One region of the Pseudoalteromonas sp. MelDa3 genome, then DNA from elsewhere that is predicted to be linked to it. Evidence: predicted binding sites of a transcription regulator. Region 1 holds the regulator's gene; the other holds the start of a gene.

Region 1 (4,495 bases):
AGACAAAATCAATGCTGATAATATTCAGGTAGATATAAAGCTATTAACAATGCGTTCGGAGCAACCCGTTATCATCACTGGACCCAATTTAAAAATCACTGGTAAAGGCCTAGAAGCCGACTTAAAAACCGAAGTGATAAAACTAATTAACCATACGCGAACCATATATTATGACCAATAAAATATTAAAATCACTTATTATTCCTACACTTATACTAGCGTTTAATAGTAGTGCTGCAGAGCAAAATACGCAACCGGCTGCAAATCAAATTTCAATAAGCGCCGATAAGCAAGAAGGTCAATTAAAAGCTAATGTCGGGATTTTTGAGAAAAACGTTGAAATTATTCACGGTAATCGCCGTATCACAGCCGACCGCTTAGAAGTACATAAACGCGATGAACTTGGTGATAATAAACAATTATTAATTGCTACAGGTAGCCCTGCGTACTTTGAAGAAAAGCAATCAGATGGCACGACTATGAGCGCCAGTGCTGACGAAGTACGTTATGATGTATCTAAGCGTTTTTTAACGCTTGTTGGTAATGCACAAGTATCGCAAGCGGGACAAAAAATAAATGCTAAAAGCATTACCTACGATATAGAGCAGCAGCTAATCAGTGCCGAAAAAGATGAAAACTCAACTGACCGCGTTCACACAATTTTAGTGCCAATCGAGACTAAAAAAAGTAAAAAAAGCGACAAAGGTCAACCATGAGTACATTAAAAGCTGAACTATTAGCAAAGAGCTATAAAGGCCGTGAAGTTGTAAAAAACGTCGGCCTTGAAGTCAAAGCTGGCAGTATTGTTGGCTTACTTGGCCCTAACGGTGCAGGTAAAACCACCACGTTTTATATGATAGTAGGACTTGTACCTAGCGACAAAGGTAAAATATCGATAGACGATAACGATATTACTCTTTTACCTATGCATAGTCGTGCTAGATTAGGCATTGGCTACTTACCGCAAGAGTCTTCAATATTCAGAAAGCTGACTGTTTATCAAAACTTAATGGCCATTTTAGAAACGCGCAAAGAGTTAAATAAACAAGCTAGAGAAGACACTCTCGATAAATTATTAGATGAATTTAGCATACAACACATTCGTGATAGCCAAGGTATGGCATTGTCAGGAGGCGAACGTCGTCGTGTTGAAATAGCACGTGCGCTGGCAGCAGATCCTAAATTTATATTACTGGATGAACCATTTGCAGGTGTTGACCCGATTTCGGTATTAGACATAAAGAAAATAATAGAACATCTTAAAAATCGTGGGATTGGTGTATTAATTACCGATCATAACGTAAGAGAAACCCTTGATGTTTGTGAAAAAGCCTACATTGTTTCTCATGGGGAGCTGATTGCATCAGGTACTCCAGAACACGTATTAAATGATAAAACAGTACGCGATGTTTACTTAGGCGAGCAATTTAGGCTGTAACATTTACGCCATGTCTTTAAGCATCTGCTAGTATTAATTATAACAACATAAAAGGATTGTTAGAGATACATGAGGCAATCACTACAGCTGCGCATGGGCCAGCAACTTACAATGACTCCACAGCTGCAACAAGCTATTCGTTTGTTGCAACTCAGTACATTGGATCTCCAGCAAGAAATACAAGAAGCTCTCGACAGCAACCCGCTATTAGAGGTTGAAGAAGCAGACTATTCAGAAGACGCTGCAGGTAAAAACGAGCAAAAAGCAGATACAGATGACATAACTGTTAGCGCATCTGCCGATGATGCTCCAAGTGAATACGAACAAGATAGTGGTGAAGCACTTGCAAAAGACACGCTAAGTGACGACATGGCTATGGATGTTAGTTGGGATGAGTACATGAGTGCCGCCCCAGCAGCATCATCGGGTCCGATGCCTGAAGACGAATCAATATACCAAGGCGCCTCTACTGAAACGCTCCATGAGTATTTAATGTGGCAGTTACAACTAACGCCATTTAGCCCTACAGACGAAGCTATTGCTATTGCGATTGTAGAAGCCGTCGATGATTCAGGTATTTTAACACTAAGCTGCGAAGAGATTTTAGAAAGCTTTAATCAAGAAAACGAAGATGATAACGAAGTCGAACTTGATGAAATTGAAGCTGTATTAAAACGCATCCAACTGTTTGATCCTGTTGGTATTGCTGCACGTAGTTTACAAGAGTGTTTGTGTATTCAGCTTAACCAGTTTGATAAAGAAACACCTTACATTAATGAAACAAAAATGATTTTAACCGAGCATATTGATTTATTAGCTGCTCGTGACTATCGTACATTAATGAAGAAAACTAAGCTCAAAGAAGAAGAGCTTAAGGAAGTAATGACATTAATACATACTCTTAGCCCTAAACCTGCAGATACTATTGTAAGAGAAGAATCTGAGTATGTTATTCCTGATGTGTCAGTTAAAAAAATTAAAGGCCGCTGGGTTGTTGAGTTAAACCCAGACAGCATGCCTAAAATTCGTGTTAATAGCCAATACGCGGCAATGTCTCGCACTGTAAAATCCAGTGGTGACAGCCAGTTTATTCGCTCGCATTTACAAGAAGCTAAATGGTTTATTAAAAGCTTAGAAAGTAGAAACGACACGCTATTAAAAGTAACAAATTGTATTGTTAAGCAACAACAAGGCTTTTTTGAACACGGTCCTGAAGCCATGAAACCAATGGTTTTAAATGATGTTGCTGAAATGGTAGAAATGCACGAATCAACAATTTCGCGCGTAACAACCCAAAAGTATATGCACACACCCCGTGGTATATTTGAGCTTAAATATTTTTTCTCAAGCCATGTAAGCACCGAAAACGGTGGTGAATGTTCATCTACAGCAATCCGTGCGCTTATCCGAAAATTAATCGCAGCAGAAAACTCAGCAAAACCATTGAGTGATAGCAAAATAGCGGATATATTGGCTGAGCAAGGAATTAAAGTAGCGAGACGTACAATCGCAAAATACCGCGAATCTCTGGCTATTCCACCGTCAAATCAACGTAAAAGTTTGATTTAAGACGCAAAAAAAAGAGGGTAATGCTTATGCAACTAAACTTAACTGGTCGTCACGTAGAATTAACCGATTCACTAAGAGACTATATTAATACCAAATTTGCGAAGCTAGAAAGACACTCTGATCATATTAATAATGTTCATGTCATTCTCGATGTAGAAAAATTAAATCAAAAAGCAGAAGCCACCATACACGTAAGCGGTGCTGAGTTATTTGCCTCTACAGAACATCAAGATATGTATGCCGCCATTGACTCGTTGATCGACAAGCTCGATCGACAAGTAATTAAACACAAAGAGAAGCTTGCTCGACACTAATATGATGAAATTAAGCTCACTTATATGCCAGGACTGCAGCAAAGCTGCGGTCCTTTTTAATAGCAAAAAAAGAATTTTAGAGTTCATTAGCGAACTTGCTCACGACAAACTTCCGTATTTACCGCAACAAGATATTCTTAATGCTTTAATGAGCAGAGAAAAATTGGGTAGTACAGGTATAGGGCGTGGCATTGCCATTCCTCATGGAAGAATGAGCGGTGCAGAAGAGCCTTTGGCTTTAGTACTCGTTAGCGAAACTCCAATAAATTTTGATGCAATCGATAATCGCCCTGTTGATATTTTCGTCGCACTCATCGTACCAGATGGCGATAACCAGCAGCACTTAAAGACTCTAGCAACTATTGCTGATAAACTAAACAACAAAGATTTTTGTAAACAGTTACGCAGTGCAAAATCAGATGCTGAGCTTTACCAAGTTATTGTCAATCAATCATAGTTTTATAAAGGGTGTTAAATGGAGTTAATTATCATAAGCGGCCGTTCTGGTTCTGGAAAGTCGGTTGCTTTACGCGTTGTAGAAGATTTAGGTTATTATTGCGTAGATAATATTCCAGTTAACTTGCTTCCTTCATTAGTTCGCAGTGTGTCTGATAGCTACGATAAAATTGCTGTTAGCATTGATGTGCGGAACATCCCTAAACAACAAGATGAATTTAACGATATTCTTGAATACTTGCCTGGCTTTGCAAAACCTACGTTATTTTATTTAGATAGCGACGATCAAACATTGATCAAACGTTTTTCTGAAACTCGTAGATTACACCCACTATCAATTGACTCGTTGCCTCTTGATTTAGCCATCAAAAAAGAAAAAGAATTACTTGATGTATTAATCACCCGCGCCGACTTTATGATAGATACGACTGATTTAAGCGTTCATCAACTTGCTGAATCTATTCGTGAAAAGATTTTAGGTAAAAAAGATAAGCAACTGATTGTCACGTTTGAATCGTTTGGTTTTAAACACGGCATACCAAAAGAAGCTGATTATGTATTTGATGCACGCTTTTTACCAAATCCACATTGGGAACCTGAATTAAAACCTTTAAATGGGTTAGATCAACCCGTTAAAGATTATTTGGCCAATCACAGCATAGTGCAAAAATTCACATGGCAAATTCAAACATTTGTACAAACGTGGTTACCGCACTTA
Region 2 (4,495 bases), on a different contig from region 1:
CTTTAAAGCGAGGGATATCCTCAGGCGTTACAATTTGTGCGTGCTCTATTCGGTTACGTAGTAATATACCGCCCGTTTTTTTAAACACATTTTGATAAGCATCAAGTACTACTTTATTTGCTTTATCGCCAATTGCGTGGGTATTTGCGCTAAAGCCGCTTTTAAAGCTTTGTGTAAAGAGCGCTTCGAGTTTTTCTTGTGTTTCAAGCATTAAACCATGGTGACCAGGTCTGTCTGCGTATTCTTCAATCAGAGCGGCTCCGCGAGAGCCAAGTGCGCCATCGGCGTAAACTTTAACACTGCGAATTTCCATAAAGTCATTTTTGTCGTGGTATCGGCCTGCCTTTAACATTGTATCTAAATCAGGGCTTGCACCACTTAACATTGCCACAATACGTAGCGGTAAATTACCAAGGTCGCCGCGCTCTTTGTAAACCTCCCATGTGGCTTTATCAATACCTGCATCGTGAGTAGAGGTAATGCCTAAACTTAATAAATGCTTACCTGCTGCATCTAGTGAGTCACTTATATCTTGCTTTGAAGGGGCTGGCATATGCTGGGTAATTAGCGATTCTGCTTTATCTACAAAAATACCCGTAGGATTGCCAAATTCGTCTTTAATTATTTCACCGCCTTCAGGCGCTTTTGTTTGGGCGTTAATACCAGCAAGTTCGAGCGCTTTTGAATTAACCCAAATGGCGTGACTATCAACCCGCGAAAGAACCACCGGTCGATCGCTCACTACTTTGTCTAAATTTTTAGCTGTAGGAAAGCGTGTATCAGCCCAAAGCTCTTGGTTCCAACCTCGCCCAATAATCCAACCTTGTTTGTTATCGGCAAATACTTTTAGTTTATTTGTTACTTCATCAACCGATGTTGCGCCGCGTACGTCAAGTTGCGATAAATTGTCGCCAAGGCCAATAACGTGCCCATGAGCATCAATTAAGCCAGGTAATAAGGTATTACCGTGCGCGTCAATTAGCTTGGCATCTGGGTAGCTATCTTTAAGTGTTTCGCTACCGAGCTTAACTACCTTGCCATTTTTAATAACGAGGGTAGAAAACTGCTGTACTTCACCTTTGTATAAAGGGGTATAACCATTGGCGTTATAAATTACTTTTGTTTGTGCGAGAGTGTAACTAGAACTAGCGCAAAGGCTGGCTAGTATGAGTGGTTTGATTATTTTTTTGAGTGGCATAGTTACTTAATTTTTATTGTTAATTTACTTACATTAACAAACTTGATTTTATAATACCAATGAATTGATAGACCTCATTTTAAGGCTTTTCTCTATATTAACTGTTTACAAAATAGGTAATTGATGTAATTATTTAGTATGTAAAACAATCAATAAAGCATAAGGAAATGCTATGAAAGCTCTCTATTTATTACTCCCCTTGAGTATGATGCTAACAGCCTGTAGTTCAACGTCTGATAAACAAGTAAGCGATGAAATGCAGAGTTTTATTGATTTATCGAGTCCTGAACTGCGAAGTAAGGCCGGTGAATACTGGGATGTTGTTAAAAGAGTAGAGCCGCGATATCCGATAGAAGCTGCAAAGAAAAGTATTTCAGGTTGTGTTGAGCTTGCTATGTTAATTAATTCACAAGGTGAAGCCCAAGGGTATAAGGTTATCTCGTCTTACCCTGAGGGCGTGTTTGATAATAACGCGGCAGCTGCTGTGGGTTTATGGCGCTGGAAAGCGACAACTGAAAATACGAGTAAGCAATCTATTCTAACTTATCTCAAAATGGATTTTATGGTGAGCCCAAAACCTACTGATGCAGAGTATTTGGCGCATTGTTCTAAAAATAAAGCCTGAACGTAATTAATAGATATAAATATAATAAGCTAGGTGCTTGTTTACCTAGCTATAAAACTACTTACTTGCATATAAGCCATATTCATTTAATGCTAATTTACCGTCTTTGTCACTGTCGTAGCTTGAAAACCGTGACCACAAAGCCGGGTCTATAGCGGTTTCTGAACGTGATAAAAAACCGTCTTTATTCCTGTCTAGCTTTTTAAATTGCTTTGCAATGTCGTTACTTGCGGCAAAACTAGATGCGCTAAAAATACTAAACGCCAGCAGCGTTATATAGCTAATACTTTTCATACAAATCACTTAGTAAAGGTTGTTAGTTAGATAACTTTTAAATTCGACTAGCGAAATTTGGTTATCTTGGTTTTTGTCCCATTTTACAAAGGTGTTTAAAAGTTGTGGTTGGGGATCAAGTTCGTCGTGTGTTAAATAGCCACTTTTATCACTATCTAGGTGATCAAAGCGCTGCTTTACATCAAGTGCCGCGGCATCAAAACTTAATAGCATTAAAATGCTTATAACAAGGGAAAGTATCTTCATGGTCTTCCTTCCAAAAGATGTATTAAAAGTTCGTGGCTAAAATAAAGTAAAAAGGAAAAAAGCACTTGCCGTAATTTAACTCCCAACATTAAATCCTTTTACACACTCCCTCAGGGATTATGGCAAATGCTTTTAAATTCAGTTTACTTGTAACAAGCTTAAGTAAAGCTTAATCAGTAATTACTCATTAAGGCTTAAAGCTTTCAAATTCTTTTTTTGAGACTTTTTCATCACCGTCTTCATCTAAGTCGGCAAATTGTCTCATTACTTCCTTGTCTTCCTTAGCTTCTACAATTGATATTTGTCCATCCATATCTTTATCTAAATGGGCAAAGCGCACGTTTGTTGGCGATGCAATTACGGTGGCACTAATTGCTAAAAACATTAATGAAAAAGCGGCTATAAGTTGTTTCATAATCACGTTCCTTATTAAATGAGTTTATTGAATAAATTTTTTGAATTCATCTAGCGACAATTGCCCATCTTGATTAGTATCAATTTGTAAAAAATTCTCGTGTAACACGGCATCTTCACCTGCTTCGGCTTCACTTAATGTGCCGTTACTGTCTTTATCAAGCTCGTTAAAAGTCGCGTGAACGTCCATTGCGTGTGCGTTAGCGCCTAAAAAGCCTAAAGCCAGTAATGATGAAATTACTAAAATGCGTTTGTTCATAATTATTTCCTTATTGATTAAAGTTATTACTCCTATTACAAAAATGATGCCAAAAATAATTATTGTTAATTTTCAGGTGTTTATATTTTTAACTTAAAGGGGGTGAGAAGTTTTTACGGGGTTTATTGTAATTTTTGTGTACCTTTTGCAACACTATGTAGTGAGATTAAAGGTAGGGTTTAAAAATCAATGGTTTACGTTGTCTCTATTTGGCGACACATTGTTTTTGTAGCGCTGGCTGTTAATCGTATTAAATATAATTGCTGGTTCAGCTAGTGTATAAGGTAAGCACTTAATAATAGAACGCTTAACTTAAAAGGACTAAACGAAATGCCAGCAACCATAGCTAAAAAATACCATGCAATGCTTAACTGGCGGCCTAATTTAATTGGGCAATTTGCAATGAGTATGCTGCTTTCGTTACTCCCGCTTTCTATAGTGGTGATTGTATTTTTAAATGCGCTTAACAAGCAATTAGCAGTGACTCAAAGTATCGTGAGTAACAACTACCAAGTTACCAAATCGTTCAATACTCTAAAACAAGAACTCAACAGCCTTGAGCGCGCCACTAGGCAAAACTGGGTATTAAAAAGCGAATCGTTAGATAAGCTCATTGTCGATAAATGGCAATCATCCCTGCAAAGTATTGATGAACTTAAATTTGTAAACACGGTTAAAGATTACACCCACCAATGGCAACGCTTATATGCCACCTTACAAACAGCGCATGTAGAGCTTGTTGAGAAAAAACAACAGCAAGCGGAGCTATTTGTGCCAGTGAGCGATTTAGTTGCTGAGCTTACTTTATGGTTACGTGATAAAAATGAAGCGCAAATTACCAATAACCAAAATGAGCTTACAAGCCTACAAACTTCATTTATAAACTGGCTGGTGGCACTTATTCCGCTTACTTTAATTGTTGGTGGTGGTTTTTTATGGCGTATAAGTGGGCGACTAAAAGGGTTAACTACGGTTATTGATAAGCTAGGGCAGGGACATTGGCAGCAAAAAATATCTGTGAAAGGCTCCGCTGAGCTAGTTGAGCTAGGAGAAAAACTCCAATGGGTGCAAGAGCAACTTCACATGCTTGAGCAGCAAAAAGATACTTTTTTACGCCATGTTACCCATGAGCTAAAAACGCCGCTTGCTTCAATGGTCGAAGGCACTGATTTACTAACTGATGAAATAGTAGGCCCAGTTACTGCTGAGCAAAAAGCAGTGCTTGAGCTTATTAGCCAATCTATGGTGCGCCTTCGTACAATGATTGACAGCCTGCTGAGTTATAATGCTATTCGCACCAGTAAAGACAGCCTAAGCGAAGTTGAGTTTAGCTATCTTATTAATAAAATTAATAGCCATTTTGAACATCGCTTAAGTGCGCGTCAGCAAGCTCTGCAATGGCAAAATAACTTACCTAATAAACAGCTTGCTTTACCTAGTGAGCTTATTGAGATGATTT

Evidence for each region. The regulator sigma-54, encoded in region 1, starts transcription at its own class of promoters, with help from an activator protein. The targets are predictions, from matches to a motif close to GTTGGCACGNNNNTNGNNT.
Region 2: the regulator sigma-54 is predicted to act here: its motif matches at 3,072-3,090, upstream of CXF89_RS04510 (EF-hand domain-containing protein).

The regions. Positions count from the first base shown of each region.
Region 1 covers NZ_PJBR01000007.1:113,999-118,493, reverse strand. The annotation lists gene lptC (LPS export ABC transporter periplasmic protein LptC) at 1-181, shown strand, start outside; gene lptA (lipopolysaccharide transport periplasmic protein LptA) at 171-716, shown strand; gene lptB (LPS export ABC transporter ATP-binding protein) at 713-1,438, shown strand; gene CXF89_RS02425 (RNA polymerase factor sigma-54) at 1,508-3,007, shown strand; gene hpf (ribosome hibernation promoting factor) at 3,034-3,321, shown strand; gene ptsN (PTS IIA-like nitrogen regulatory protein PtsN) at 3,326-3,778, shown strand; gene rapZ (RNase adapter RapZ) at 3,797-4,495, shown strand, end outside.
Region 2 covers NZ_PJBR01000012.1:4,508-9,002, reverse strand. The annotation lists gene CXF89_RS04535 (amidohydrolase) at 1-1,198, opposite strand, end outside; gene CXF89_RS04530 (energy transducer TonB) at 1,371-1,823, shown strand; gene CXF89_RS04525 (EF-hand domain-containing protein) at 1,881-2,117, opposite strand; gene CXF89_RS04520 (EF-hand domain-containing protein) at 2,127-2,363, opposite strand; gene CXF89_RS04515 (EF-hand domain-containing protein) at 2,551-2,778, opposite strand; gene CXF89_RS04510 (EF-hand domain-containing protein) at 2,803-3,036, opposite strand; gene CXF89_RS04505 (sensor histidine kinase) at 3,367-4,495, shown strand, end outside.